One region of the Nonomuraea sp. NPDC049725 genome, then DNA from elsewhere that is predicted to be linked to it. Evidence: riboswitches for the same ligand, from Rfam matches in the RefSeq annotation. Region 1 holds a riboswitch; the other holds the start of a gene.

Region 1 (7,097 bases):
TGGGTCACCCTCGCCAAGGGGAGCGACGCCCGCCGCCGCATCGTCCACCTGACCGACCAGACCCGCCGGGCGCTGCCCGCCATCGAGGCCGAGTGGGCCGCCACCGAGCGCGCCGTGCGCACCCTGGACGCCGAGCTCCCCATGCCGCTCACCGACGTCCTCCAGGCCGCCGCCGACGCGCTCAGGCGCCGCCCCTTCCACGAACGCCTGTCGTCAGAGGCCGGTAAAACGGGCTGATCTTGTCGGTGGGGCCTGCGATAGTGAGCGGGTGGTTCACACCTTCTCCCTCCTGCCCTGCCATGTCCGGGAGCTGCCCGCCGGGGCGATCGAGCTGATGCCGATCGTGCTCCCCATGACGCTCACCAGCGTCCAGCGCCGCGAGCTGGCCGCGATCCTGCTCCACGGGCTCGACGACCCCTCCCCCGTCGAGCCGGAGCTGTGCGCCGTCTGACCGGTCAGGCGCCGATCCGCGCCAGCGCGCCGTCCCTGGCGCACAGCTCCCGATAGCGGCCCGCGTGGAAGACCAGCGGGTCGCCCTCCTGCCACTCGAAGTGCTCGACCTCCCCCACCATCACCAGATGGTCGCCCGCCTCCTGCGCGCTCACCGTACGACAAGCGAAGAACGCCAGCGCGCCCGCCAGCGCCGGCAGCCCCGTGGGCGTCAGCCGCGTCGCCACCCCGTCGAACTTGTCCGGAGCCGGCCTGCTGAACCGCCGCGACAGCTCCTCCTGTCCGGCGGCCAGCACGTTCACCCCGAACCGGCCGGCCCGCAGGAACGCGGGCGCGCTCGGCGCCCGGCTCGACAGGCACCACAGCACCAGGGCCGGGTCCAGCGACACCGAGGCGAAGGAGTTCACCGTGAGCCCGGCGCGCTCGCCGGGCAGGGCGGTGGTCACCACGGCCACCCCGGTGGCGTAGCGGCCGAGCGCGTCACGCAGCGCCCTCACGACGACACCTCGGCCAGATAGCGCCGGGCGCTGTCCGGGTCCATGAACCACTCGGCGAAGTCCGTCGGGTCGTCGAAGCCGTTGACGAAGCGCGAGGCCACCTCGGGCAGCGACCCGGCCGCGCCCAGGATCTCCAGCACGTGCGGCGGGGGCGGGGCGAGCAGCGCGTTGGTCCAGTCGGTGACGTGACGCGCCTGCTCCCAGAACCGCTCGAACGTACGCTCCATCCACGCCTGGTCGAACGGCCGGTCGCCGTGCTCCAGGATCGCCTGGAGGTAGGCGGCGGCGCACCGGGCCGCGTTGCCCGCGCCCTGGCCGGTGATGGGGTCGTTGAGCGTCACCACGTCGGCGACGCCCAGCACCGGGGCGCCGGTGGGCAGCAGCGCGACCGGCCGCCGCACGGTCGGCGCGAACCGGCCGGTCAGCGTGCCCATCGCGTCGGTCAGCTCGATCCCGTCGCACCGGGCGGCCTCCCACGGCAGGAACGTCTCCAGGATCGACCGGCTCGTGGCCAGGTGCTCGGCGGGGGTGCGCACCTCGCCCCAGCAGTCCATCGGGCCGCCGGGGACGCCCTCGAACACCATGATCTCGCACGGGCCGGTCACGGTCAGCGCGGGGAAGACGAAGTACTCGCCCACGCCCGGGATCACGTTGAAGCACACCGCCGAGTGCTCTGGCCTGGGCGCCAGGCCGGTGACGTAGGTGAGCGCGAGCGCCCGCTGCGGCGCGTCGTAGGGGGACCTGGCGGCGTCCCGCTCGAACAGCGAAGCGATCTTGCCCTTGCCGGCGGCCACCAGGACCAGGTCGTGCGTGGCGGCGTAGGTCTCCAGGTCGGCGGGCGTCACGTCGCGGATCTCGACCCGGCCGCCCAGCTCCTCGACCTCGGCCAGCCAGGCGGGCATCTTGACCCGCTGGTCGACGCTGCGGGCGGGCTCGCGCAGCCGGGCCGCCCAGCCGATCGCCTGGCCGCCGTCGGGCCCCGCGACGGCGAACCGGATGCCGTCGATGGGCGGGCAGTGCGGCCAGTGGTCCAGGCCGAGCGCGCGCTCATGACCCAGCGTGGTGCCGAACATGGCCTGGCTCGACATGACCCGGCCGTCGCGGATGTCGTCCGGGGTCCGGTTGGAGACCACGGTGACGTCGTAACCGTTCTTCAGCAGCCCGAGCGCCAGGTGCAGTCCAGACTGCCCGGCGCCGACGATCAGAATCTTTCGCATACCGGGAACGGTATTTTCCGGCCCCCCGGCCGAGCCATCCGCTGAGCGCGGATCCCGTCCGCTGGACGCGGAGTCAGCTCAGCCGCAGCGTGGCCGAGGGCGCGCGGCCGTACCTGTCGCGGTAGGCGGCGGCGAAGCGGCCCTGGTGGAGGAAGCCCCACCGGGCGGCGACCGTGGTCACCGTGCACCGGGCCGGGTCTCCCGCCAGCAGCTCGGCGTGCACCCGGGCCATCCGCACGTCGCGCAGGTGCGCCATCGGGGTGATCCCGAGGTGGGCGCGGAAGCCCTCCTGGAGCGAACGGACGCTCACGGCCACGGCCCGCGCCACGTCGCCGGTGGTGATCGGCAGGTGGGCGTGCTCGTCGATGAACGCCATCGCCCGGCGCACCACCTTGGGCACCGCCGCGGGCCGGGGCGCGATCAGCCGGCCCAGGTAGTTGGACGGCTGCGTGGTGACGAGGCTGAACAGCAGGGCGTTCTCCAGATGGGCGGCGGCCAGCGGCTGCGCGCCTCCGGTCTCGGCGGCGCCGACGAGCAGCCCGGCCATCGCCCGCCAGCCCTGCCCCCACGCGCCGGTCAGGTCCACGCCCAGGTCGAACACCACCGGCTCGGCGACCGGCTCGCCGAGCAACTGCTCGACCGCGCCTTCCACGGCCTGCCGGTCGAACTTGACGATGAGCTGCGGGCAGCCCGCGCCCCAGCGCATGTCCAGGCGCTCGGTCGGCGACGGCAGCGAGGCCAGCCCCGGCGTCGAGACGATCTCCTGGCCGCCGCACCGGATCAGGCTGCGCCCGGCGATCGGGATCTGCACCAGGTAGAACGACTCCAGCTCGCCCGGCTCGATGCGCACCTCGGCGCCGTAGTCGAGGTAGCTGACGCGCACGGAGCCGAGCTGCGCGGAGTTGAAGCGGGCGGCCAGCAGCCCGGCGTCGCCGGTCACGTCCAGCCGGTGCGGGCAGAACACCCGTCCGACCTGCTCCCGCACCTCGTCGAGATCCGAGCTGGCGAACAGCGGGCTGTTGCCGAGCAGAACACCGTCCATGCCCGATCATCGACATGATCTGCGGCAGCGTTCCAGGCAAAAATGCACAGATCAGGGGAGCCGGCTCCGATACACCTTCCTGGCGCGTTCGTACAGGTCGAGGTGGTCGCCGTACTGCTCCTCGGTGTCGAATCGGCCGAACTCGCGCACCACCTCGGCCAGCCGGTCCAGCCAGGCCAGGCACCAGCGCACGTCCGCCTGCCGGGCCACGTGCCCGCCGGCCACGTCCAGGCAGACCGGGCTGGTGTGCCGGGCGGGCCCTGCGCGAGCACCCCGTCGGCGGTGCGGATCTCCAGCGTCTCGACCTCGGGCCCGATCGAGGTCACCGCGATCTCCACCCGCTCCCCCGGCGCGACGTCCAGCGTGGCGCCGGGCCCCTCGCCGTTCACCGTGAGCTCCAGCCACGGCCCGGTGGTGGCGAACGTGCGGCCGAGCAGGATCGCCTCGGCGTAGGACTCGGCGGTCAGCGGGCCGTCGACGCGCGCGTACACCCGCTCCCAGCCGGGCGGGGCGGAGGCGGTGGCGCGGAGTCGGGCAGCAGCGCCGTGCGGAACTCGCCGAAGGCCACCCGGGTGACGGCCCGCAGCTCGTGCCCGGGAAGCGCTCGGCGAGCTGGCGCAGCGCCGGGCCCCAGTAGTCGTGGCGCCGGTCGAGGAAGACCGTGGCCCGGGCCTGGGTCACGTACGCCAGCGGCTCCTCGCCCCAGCACGGCCCGTGCCTGTCGCGCAGCCTCCGGTACTCGTCGAGTGCGGCGGCCACCGGAGCCGGCATCAGCGGTTCACCGCACATCGGGATACCTCCGGGCCTCACCGAGATAAGCTGAAAATGGCCAGAGCAATTGTCGTGCCATATAACCGCAGCTTAATAAGCTCAATGATCCGACATGGCGTATTTCTCATTGCGCCGGCACGACACTTCGCGATATTCATCAGCCGTGATCCCGGTCAAGGTGTTTCGCGCCGCCGCGTTCGTCCTGGAGAAGACCTCCCGCATGCAGGTGGGCAGGGCGTGGCACGACCCCGCGCTGGACGTCGCCCTGCGCCGCGTCCGCGCCGGGCGGCTGGAGCGCGGCCTGGACCTGATCAGGCAGGCCCGCGACGACCACGAGCTGCGTGCCCTGCGCGTCACCGAGCTCGCCACGGCCGCCGAGGCGCACCTCGACGCGCTGGAGCGGCTGGCCGGCGACGATCCCGACGCGCTGCTGTGGCTGGGCGCGGCCCGGGTGCAGCACGCCTGGGAGCTGCGCGACGACCTCACCGGCCGCTTCCACGAGCAGCTCGCCACCGCCGCCGAGCCGCTGCGCCGGGCCGCCGAGGCGGACCCCGGAGACCCGGTGCCGTGGGACGTCCTGCAGTGGCAGGCCATGGGCCTGGGCGACCGGGACGAGCTGGACCGCCTGTGGGAGGAGCTGACCAGCCGCGCGCCCCGCCTGTTCGCCGGGCACTACACCCGCGCCCAGGCGCTGTGCGGCAAGTGGCACGGCTCCGACGAGGAGGTGCTGGCCTTCGCCCGCACCGCCGCGGCCACCGCAGGCCCCGGCGACCTCGTCACCGCGATGCTGCCGCTGGCCCATTTCGAGGTCGCCTGGAGCGAGATCGCCGCCTCGGGCCGCGACGCCCAGGAGGTGCTCGAAGCGCACTTCCGCGACCCGTACGTGGCCGAGGAGCTGATCGACGCCGTCGACACCTGGCACGCCAGGCCCCGGCCGCACCCCCGGTCCGTGGAGGCGATGCACCTGTTCGGCGCCGCCTTCTACTACGGGGGCCACCACGCGCGCGCCCAGAGCCTGCTCATGAACGCCGGCCGCCGCGTCCCGGAGATCCTGCCCTGGTCGGCCGGCTCGCTCACCCCCGGTCGCCGCTATGCCCGCGCCCGCCGCGAACTCGGCCTCGACTGAGCCATAAACGGCCGCCACTAATTCGGCCGATCTTGCATGACTTTCTTCGCCGGGTTACGTTGACCGGGTCCAACGCGGGAGCCCGGTGCGACCGGGCTGAGAGGACGGCTGCCCAGCCGCCGACCGCCAGAACCTGCTCCGGGTAATGCCGGCGAAGGGAGTTGCGCGATGAGCGACGCGCGTTTTTCCAAGGTCTACACCGGGGATCTCCGCGTGCCGATGCGCGAGATCAGACTGTCCAACGGCGAGCGCGTCCGCCTCTACGACACCTCGGGCCCGTACACCGACCCGGAGGTCACCGTCGACCTGGCCCGGGGGCTGGCGCCGAGGCGCGCGGAGTGGATCCGGGCCCGCGCCGGCGGGCCCGTCACGCAGGTGGGCTGCGCGCGGGCCGGGACGATCACGCCCGAGATGGAGTTCGTGGCGGTCCGGGAGGGCGTCGAGCCGGAGTTCGTCCGGCAGGAGGTCGCCGCGGGCCGGGCCATCATCCCCGCCAACGTCAACCACCCCGAGTCCGAACCGATGATCATCGGCCGCAACTTCCTCGTGAAGATCAACGCCAACATCGGCAACTCGGCGGTCACCTCCTCGATCGCCGAGGAGGTCGAGAAGATGACCTGGGCCACCCGGTGGGGCGCCGACACGATCATGGACCTGTCGACCGGCCGCGACATCCACGCCACCCGCGAGCGGATCATCCGCAACTCCCCCGTCCCGGTCGGCACCGTGCCGCTCTACCAGGCGCTGGAGAAGGTCGGCGGGCAGGCGGCCGAGCTGTCGTGGGAGGTGTTCCGCGAGACGCTGATCGAGCAGTGCGAGCAGGGCGTCGACTACATGACCGTGCACGCCGGCGTGCGCCGCGCGTTCGTCCCGCTGACCGCCGGGCGCAAGACCGGCATCGTCTCCCGGGGCGGCTCGATCATGGCCGCCTGGTGCGTGGCCCACGGGCGCGAGAGCTTCCTGTACGAGCGCTTCGCCGACATGTGCGAGATCTTCGCCGCCTACGACGTGTCGTTCTCGCTGGGCGACGGCCTGCGCCCCGGCTCGATCGCCGACGCCAACGACGAGGCCCAGTTCGCCGAGCTGCGCACGCTGGGCGAGCTGACCAGGATCGCCCGCGACCACGACGTCCAGGTGATGATCGAGGGCCCCGGCCACGTGCCCATGCACAAGATCAAGGAGAACGTCGACCTCCAGCGCGAGATCTGCGACGACGCCCCCTTCTACACGCTCGGCCCGCTGGTCACCGACATCGCGCCCGGCTACGACCACATCACCTCGGGCATCGGCGCCGCCATGATCGGCTGGTACGGCACCGCGATGCTCTGCTACGTCACGCCCAAGGAGCACCTCGGCCTGCCCAACAGGGACGACGTCAAGACCGGCGTGATCACGTACAAGATCGCCGCGCACGCCGCCGACCTCGCCAAGGGCCACCCGCAGGCCCAGGCGTGGGACGACGCGCTGTCGGACGCCCGGTTCGAGTTCCGCTGGGAGGACCAGTTCGACCTGTCGCTCGACCCGGCCACCGCGCGGGCGTTCCACGACGAGACGCTGCCCGCCGAGCCCGCCAAGAACGCGCACTTCTGCTCGATGTGCGGGCCCCGGTTCTGCTCGATGCGGATCAGCCACGAGCTGCGGGACCTCACGGGACGATGACGGCCCGGCCGACGATCTCGTTGTCGTGCAGGCGCTGGTACGTGCGCGGCGCCTCGTCGAGCGAGTGCGGCTCCACGCGCACGCCGATGGCGCCCGACCGGGCCAGCGCCAGCACCTCGATGAGCTCGTCCCGGCCGCCCCAGTAGGGGACCGACACCGCCATCTCGTACGGGCCGCTGCCGAACCCGACGGGCAGGCGGCCGTCGGCCACCCCGACGATCGTCACGTCCGAGCACACCCCCGCGCACGCGCCCGCCAGCGTCACCGTGGGCTGGATGCCGACGAAGTCCAGCACCAGGTCGGCGCCCAGCCCGCCGGTCAGCTCCCGCACCCGG
Region 2 (7,097 bases), on a different contig from region 1:
AGCGACCTGCGCCGCGGCATGCCCGCCGCCCACCGGCGCTTCCAGACGCTGCACGAGAAGTCGGGCTGGCACGGCTCGGCCACGCAGTTCGGCGAGGGCGCCGCGATCCTGCTCGGCAACCTGCTGCTGATCTGGTCGGGCGAGATGTGGCGCACCAGCGGCCTGCCCGCGCGGGCGCTGGCGGCGGCCCAGCCGGTGCACGACCACATGCGCACCGAGCTTATGTGCGGCCAGTATCTCGACCTGCTGGAGCAGGCGCACGGCGAGAACACCTTCGACTCGGCGCTGCGCGTGGCCCTGTACAAGAGCGGCAAGTACTCCGTCGAGCACCCGCTCCGCCTCGGCCTGGCGCTCGCCTCCGGCGGCCTGGAGCCGTGGATCGACGAGCTGTGCACCACGTACGGCACCCGGGTCGGCATCGCCTTCCAGCTGCGCGACGACATCCTTGGCGTGTTCGGGGACCCCGCGCAGACCGGCAAGCCGGCCGGCGACGACCTGCGCGAGGGCAAGCGGACGATGCTGGTGGCGCGCACCCTGGCCGCCGCCACCCCCGAGCAGGCCGGCGTGGTGCGCCGCCTGCTCGGCGACCCCGCGCTCGACGAGCCTGGCGTGGCCGCGCTGCGCGAGATCATCGAGGGCACGGGCGCGCTGCGGGCGTGCGAGGACATGATCGGCGACTATCTCGGCGAGGCGCTCGCCTCGCTCGACCAGGCGCCGATCACGCCCGAAGCCCGCACCGCGCTGGCCGGGCTCGCCGTGGCGGCTACGTCACGGCGGACGTGAGCCGCTTGGCGAACTCGGCGGCGGCTGCCCCGGGGTCGTCGGCCTCGGTGATGGCGCGCACCACCACGACGCGGCGAACCCCGTAGGACATGACCTCGTCCAGGTTGGCCAGGTCGATGCCGCCGATGCCGAACCAGGGCCGGTCACTGCCGAGCGCCGCCGCGTGCCGGAGCAGCGACGGGCCCGGCGCGTGCCGGCCCGGCTTGGTCGGCGTGGGCCAGATCGGCCCACAGCAGAAATAGTCGACGCCCTCCTCCACCGCCGCGGCGGAAGCCTCGGCAGCGGAGTGGGTGGACCGACCGATGACGATGTCGTCGCCGAGCATTTCTCGCGCGACCGTCACCGGAAGGTCGTCCTGCCCCAGATGGAGCACGTCAGGCCGGGCGGCGAAGGCGATGTCGGCCCGGTCGTTGACCGCCAGCAGCCGGCCGTGCCGGTCGCAGGCGTCGCGGAAGACCTCCAGGAGCGCGAGCTCCTCGCGCGCCTCCAGGCCCTTCTCCCGCAACTGGACGATGTCCACGCCGCCGGCCAGCGCCGCGTCGAGGAAATCGGCCAGGTCGCCCCTGTCACGCCGCCCGTCGGTGCACAGGTAGAGGCGGGCGTCAGAAAGCGAGGGCTTGGGCACGGCGCTTGACCTCGGTGTGACGACCGGCCTTGATCGCCTGGACGGGCGACCCCGGCAGCGAGTCGTCAGGGGTGAACAGCCAGCGCAGCGCCTCCACATCGTCGTACCCGGCGTCGCGGAGCACGGTCAGCGTGCCCGGAAGGCCTTTCACCACGTCCTTTCCGTCGAGGAACACCGCGGGCACCTGTGGCCCGCCGCTGCCGCGGCGCACGCCGAGCAGCTTGTGATCCTTGAGGAGTTGCTTGGCCCGTCCCATCGAGAGGTCGAGGCGCTGGGCCACTTCGGGGAGAGTGAGCCACTCGTCAACGAGCTGGTCGGTCTCCCGGTCGATCTGTGCAACAGAAAGCGTCACGAAACCACAACTACCACATGCCGCGCTTGCTCAAACAACACAATCCCGTAGGGGTACATCTGGATCTACCAGGCGTTCCGCGTACAGACGACGGCCCTCCTGGATGATCCGGCGGCCCTGCACGAGGTCGCGGGGCCGGTCGACGGCCAGCACCGCCGCCAGCCCGCCCTCGGCCGTCAGCCAGCAGGCCGACCACTTGCCCTCCGGCCCGCCCCGGTAGAGCAGGCGCTCGCCCGCCGGGTGGTGGCCGGCGTACTGCACCATGTGGCCGAACTGCTCCGACCAGAAGTACGGGACCGGATCGTACACGGCCTCCTCGCCCAGCAGCGTCGCGGCGGCCACCTCCGGGGCGCTCAGCGCGGTGTCCCAGTGCTCCACGCGCAGCCGGGTGCCGTAGCGGCTCGACCACCAGGCGGCGCAGTCGCCCACCGCCACCACGCCGGGCAGCGACGTGCGCAGCCGCTCGTCCGTGACCACGCCGTTGTGCAGGTCGACGTCCGAGCCCGCCAGCCACTCCACGGCCGGGCGGACGCCGATGCCCGCCACGACCACGTGCGCCTCCACGAACCCGCCGCCGACCAGCTCCACGCCGCCCTCGTCGACCGACGCGACCATCGTGTCCAGCCGCAGGTCGATGCCGTCGTACCAGCTCTCCGTCCGGGCGCCGATCTCCTCGCCGACCGCCTGCGCCAGCGGGGTCCGGCCCGCCTCCAGCACGGTGACGGCGCAGCCGGCCCGGCGGGCGGCCGTGGCCACCTCCGCGCCGATCCAGCCCGCGCCCGCGACCACCACCCGCGCGCCCGGCACCAGGCGGGCCCGCAGCTCCAGCGAGTCGTCCAGCGTCCGCAGCACGTGCTGCGGGCCGTCACCCGGCAGCGGGATCGGCTCCGCGCCCGTCGCGATGACCAGGCCGTCGTAGCCCAGCTCGCCCTCGGTCGTCTCCACCACGCCCGCACGCAGCGACTTGGCCGAGACGCCCGGCCTGAAGTCCACCTCCAGCGCGTCCAGGTCGGAGTCGACGAAGCTGGAGTCGGCCGAGCCGAGCAGCACCGCCTTCGACAACGGCGGCCGATCGTAGGGCCGGTGCCGTTCCTGGCCGATCAACGTGATCCGGCCGCCGAACCCCCGTGCCCGCAGCGCCTCGACGCTGCGCACGCCCGCAAGACCCGCTCCCACCACCACGACGCGATTCACGTTCATGACCATAACGGGGGCGGTGCCGCGGCGTCGCACCGAGGCCGTAGGCTGGGGGACGTAAGACGCGCGGGAGTCCGGCCGTAACCGGGCTGAGAGGAAGGCTTCACCGGGCCTTCGACCGCAAGACACCTGATCCGGATCATGCCGGCGAAGGGAGCGGACATGGACGTGATCGTGGGCGGCGGAGTCGTCGGACTGTCGATCGCCTGGCGCCTAGCCCGCTCGGGCCGCGCCGTCACCGTGGTCGACCCGGCCCCCGCCTCGGGCGCCTCCCACGCCGCGGCCGGGATGCTGGCGCCGGTCAGCGAGGTGACCTACACCGAGGAGCCGCTGCTCCGGCTCGGCATCGCCGCCCTGCGCCGCTGGCCCGCCTTCGCCGCCGACCTCACCGCCGACGCCGCCCTCCCCCCTGGACGGACCGGCGCCCACACGAGCGGCCCCACCGCCACCGGCGCACCCCTGCCCTCCGGAGGCGCCTCCCTGGACGGACCTCCCGCGGGATCCGGCGGCGCGGCACGGGCCGGGGGTGCGAGCGGTCCCGTCGTCTCCGGGCCCGGCGCGGCGTCCTCCCACGAGGGCGCCGCAGGGGTCGACCCGCTCGATGGGCTCTCGATGCTCGGCGGGGTGTCGGCCGAGCAGCGGGACGTGCTGGATCTGCGGTCCGACGGGACACTGGACGTGGCGTTCGGCGGGGACGACCTGGCCGCGCTCGGGGAGCTGGCCGCGTTCATGGAGAAGCTCGGCCTGCCGGTGGAGCGGCTGACCGGGCGCGAGTGCCGGCGGCTGGAGCCGATGCTGGCGCCGTCCGTGCGCGGCGGTCTGCTGGCGCCCGGCGACGCGTGGGTGGACCCGCGCCGCGTCACCGCCGCCCTGCTCGTGGCCCTGGAGCGGCGGGGCGTCCCGCTGGTACGGGAGCGCGTGGCGGGGCTGTCGCGCGAGGGCGGCCGGGTGACCGGCGTACGCCTGGAGTCCGGGGAGGAGATCTTCGGCGAGCGGGTGGTCCTGGCCGCCGGGGCGTGGAGCGCCGGGCTGGCCGACGTTCCGGTACGGCCGGTCAAGGGGCAGATCATGCGCCTGCGCTCCCCCGAGCCGCTGCTGGGCCGGTGCGTGCGCGGGATGGTGCACGGCACGCCGGTCTACCTGGTGCCCCGGGGCGACGGGGAGCTCGTGGTGGGGGCCACGCAGGAGGAGCTCGGGTTCGACACCCGGGTGACCGCCGGCGGACTGTACGAGCTGCTGCGCGACGCCAGGGAGCTGGTCCCGGGGGTGACGGAGCTGGAGGTCGCCGACGTGGTGGCGGGGCTGCGGCCGGGCACGCCGGACAACCTGCCGATCATCGGCCCCGGCTCGGCCCCGGGGCTGGTGCTGGCCACGGGGCATTTCCGGGGCGGGGTGCTGATGGCCCCGCTCACGGCCGCGATCCTGCAGGGCGAGGAGGGCGACCTCGCGTCCCTGTGCTCACCCGCTAGATTTCGGGATATTTCATGAAATTGATGATCAATGGAAGTACGCACGACGTGGCTGACGGCATGACCGTCGCACAGGCCGTACAGACCCTGACCACCGCCACCACCGGCGTCGCGGTGGCCGTGAACGACGAGGTCGTCGCGCGCGGCGCGTGGGAGACGACGGCGCTGCGCGACAGCGACCGCGTGGAGGTGCTGACGGCGGTGCAAGGTGGATGACCTGATCATCGCCGGGGAGAAGTTCTCCTCCCGGCTCATCATGGGCACCGGCGGCGCGCCGTCGCTGGAGGTGCTGGACCAGGCGCTGGCCGCGTCGGGCACCGAGCTGACGACGGTGGCCATGCGGCGGCTCGACCCGGCCGCCCGCGGCTCGGTGCTGGACGTGCTGCGCGAGCGCGGCATCAAGGTGCTGCCCAACACGGCGGGCTGTTTCACCGCGGGCGACGCGGTGCTGACGGCCCGGCTCGCCCGGGAGGCGCTGGGCACCTCGTGGGTCAAGCTGGAGGTCATCGCCGACGAGCGAACCCTGCTGCCCGACCCGATCGAGACGTTCGACGCGGCCGAGCGGCTCGTGGCCGACGGGTTCACCGTGCTGCCCTACATCGGCGACGACCCGGCGCTCGCCCGCCGGCTGGAGCAGGCCGGATGCGCTGCGGTGATGCCGCTGGGCGCGCCGATCGGCTCCGGGCTGGGCATCCGCAACCCGCACAACATCGAGCTGATCGTCGAGGCGGCCGGGGTTCCGGTCATCCTGGACGCGGGCATCGGCACGGCCAGTGACGCGGCGCTGGCGATGGAGCTGGGCTGCGACGCCGTGCTCCTGGCCACCGCCGTGACGCGGGCCCAGCGGCCCGACCTGATGGCGGCGGCGATGCGCGAGGCGGTCCGCGCGGGCCGCATGGCGCGGCAGGCGGGGCGCATCCCGCGCCGCCGCTACGCCGAGGCGTCCTCCCCGCTGACCCCCTGACGGGACCTTCTTCCCGTCTGCCGGGGACGCACCGGCTCTCCGGGGCCGGTGCCGGGGTGGCCTGTGCGACGGCGGGGCACGTGAGAGGCCGGGCGGGGCACGGGTCGGCATCGGTTTCGGATGGTCAGGCCCTCCCGGGTGCGAAACGCCCGTAAACTCAGCGGGGTGGACACGACGACTGCCGACCCGTTGGTCGGCCGGCTGCTCGATGGACGCTACCGCGTCGAGTCCCGGATCGCCCGGGGCGGCATGGCGACCGTCTACCTCGCGCTCGACATCCGGCTGGACCGGACCGTCGCGCTGAAGGTCATGCACCGCTCGCTCGCCGACGACCCGGCGTTCGTGCGCAGGTTCATCGGCGAGGCGAAGTCGGTGGCCAGCCTCTCCCACCCCAACGTGGTGCACGTCTTCGACCAGGGCACCGACACCGACGTGGTCTATCTGTCGATGGAGTACGTGCCGGGCAAGACGCTGCGTGACATCCTGCGCGAGCGCGACCGGCTGCCGGCCCGCGAGGCGCTGGAGATCATGATCCCGGTGCTGGCGGCGCTCGGCGCGGCCCACCAGGCCGGGATGGTCCACCGTGACGTCAAGCCCGAGAACGTGCTGCTGACCGCCGACGGCCGGGTCAAGGTCGTGGACTTCGGCCTGGCCAGGGCGATCGAGGCGACCAACCAGACGCGCACCGGCGTGATGATCGGCACGATCGGCTACATGTCGCCCGAGCAGGTGACGACCGGCGGCGCCGACGTGCGCAGCGACGTCTACGCGGCGGGCATCATGCTGTTCGAGCTGGTCACCGGCAGGCAGCCGTACGACGGCGAGACGCCCATGTCGGTGGCCTACCGGCACGTCCACGACACGGTCCCGGCGCCGTCGTCCCTGATCCACGACGTGCCGCCGCAGATCGACGCGCTGGTGGCGCACGCCACGGCCCGCGAGCCGCACGACCGCCCGGCCGACGCGACCGCGATGCTGGTGGCGGCCGTCGAGGCGCACCGCACGCTGCCCCGGCTGAGCGAGCCCGGCCGCGCGTCCGGCGCCCACTCCAGGCCGCACCCGATGCCGTCCACGATGCCGCCCGCCGCCGCTCCCGCGCACACGCTGATCCAGCCGCGCGCCGAGGTGCCGGCCGCGCCGCCGCCCCCGCCGCGCGGGCGGGGCAAGGGCGGCGGGTTCCGGCCCAACTGGTTCCTGGTGGGGCTGGCCGCGGTGATGGTCGTCGCCGTGGCGCTGACCGGCCTCTACTTCTCGCAGAAGACGCTGGCCGTGGTGCCCGACCTCGTCGGCAAGAACCTCGCGGTCGCCGAGCAGAACGCCCGCAACCTGGGCTTCAAGGTGCGCCGCGTGGAGGGCCGCCACGACGAGGAGGTGGCCGAGGGGCTCGTCCTGGAGATGGACCCGGCCGCCAAGACCGAGGTCGAGGCCGGGCAGACGATCACGCTGGTGCCGTCGCTCGGCCCCAAGCGGGTGCTGGTGCCGAAGGTGCAGGGCCTGACCGAGCAGGACGCCCGCAACGCCATCGGCAGCGCCGGCCTGACCGTGGGCAAGGTCCGCCGCCTGCAGAACCTGGAGGTCGCGCGCAACTCCGTCATCCGCACCTCCCCGCAGGTGGGCGAGAAGGTCAAGGAAGGCGCCAAGATCGACCTGTACGTGAGCGCCGGGCTGGTGATGCCCGACGTCGACGGCATGCCGAAGGACCAGGCC

Evidence for each region. Region 1 has a riboswitch for thiamine pyrophosphate ahead of thiC (phosphomethylpyrimidine synthase ThiC). Riboswitches for the same ligand answer to the same signal wherever they lie in the genome.
Region 2: it holds a riboswitch for thiamine pyrophosphate, as region 1 does, so the genes downstream of both, AB0J53_RS15705 (FAD-dependent oxidoreductase) here and thiC (phosphomethylpyrimidine synthase ThiC) in region 1, are expected to answer to the same signal.

Annotation. Positions count from the first base shown of each region.
Region 1 covers NZ_JBFANJ010000001.1:625,143-632,239, forward strand. The annotation lists gene AB0J53_RS03230 (MarR family winged helix-turn-helix transcriptional regulator) at 1-237, shown strand, start outside; gene AB0J53_RS03235 (hypothetical protein) at 269-451, shown strand; gene AB0J53_RS03240 (flavin reductase family protein) at 456-947, opposite strand; gene AB0J53_RS03245 (styrene monooxygenase/indole monooxygenase family protein) at 944-2,164, opposite strand; gene AB0J53_RS03250 (AraC family transcriptional regulator) at 2,238-3,206, opposite strand; gene AB0J53_RS03255 (hypothetical protein) at 3,258-3,431, opposite strand; gene AB0J53_RS03260 (hypothetical protein) at 3,489-3,659, shown strand; gene AB0J53_RS03265 (hypothetical protein) at 4,141-5,103, shown strand; TPP riboswitch at 5,168-5,280, shown strand; gene thiC (phosphomethylpyrimidine synthase ThiC) at 5,272-6,762, shown strand; gene AB0J53_RS03275 (NAD(P)-dependent alcohol dehydrogenase) at 6,749-7,097, opposite strand, start outside.
Region 2 covers NZ_JBFANJ010000005.1:316,215-323,311, forward strand. The annotation lists gene AB0J53_RS15685 (polyprenyl synthetase family protein) at 1-783, shown strand, start outside; gene thiE (thiamine phosphate synthase) at 764-1,408, opposite strand; gene AB0J53_RS15695 (Rv2175c family DNA-binding protein) at 1,386-1,760, opposite strand; gene AB0J53_RS15700 (FAD-dependent oxidoreductase) at 1,791-2,960, opposite strand; TPP riboswitch at 3,014-3,130, shown strand; gene AB0J53_RS15705 (FAD-dependent oxidoreductase) at 3,120-4,445, shown strand; gene thiS (sulfur carrier protein ThiS) at 4,487-4,642, shown strand; gene AB0J53_RS15715 (thiazole synthase) at 4,635-5,390, shown strand; gene pknB (Stk1 family PASTA domain-containing Ser/Thr kinase) at 5,556-7,097, shown strand, end outside.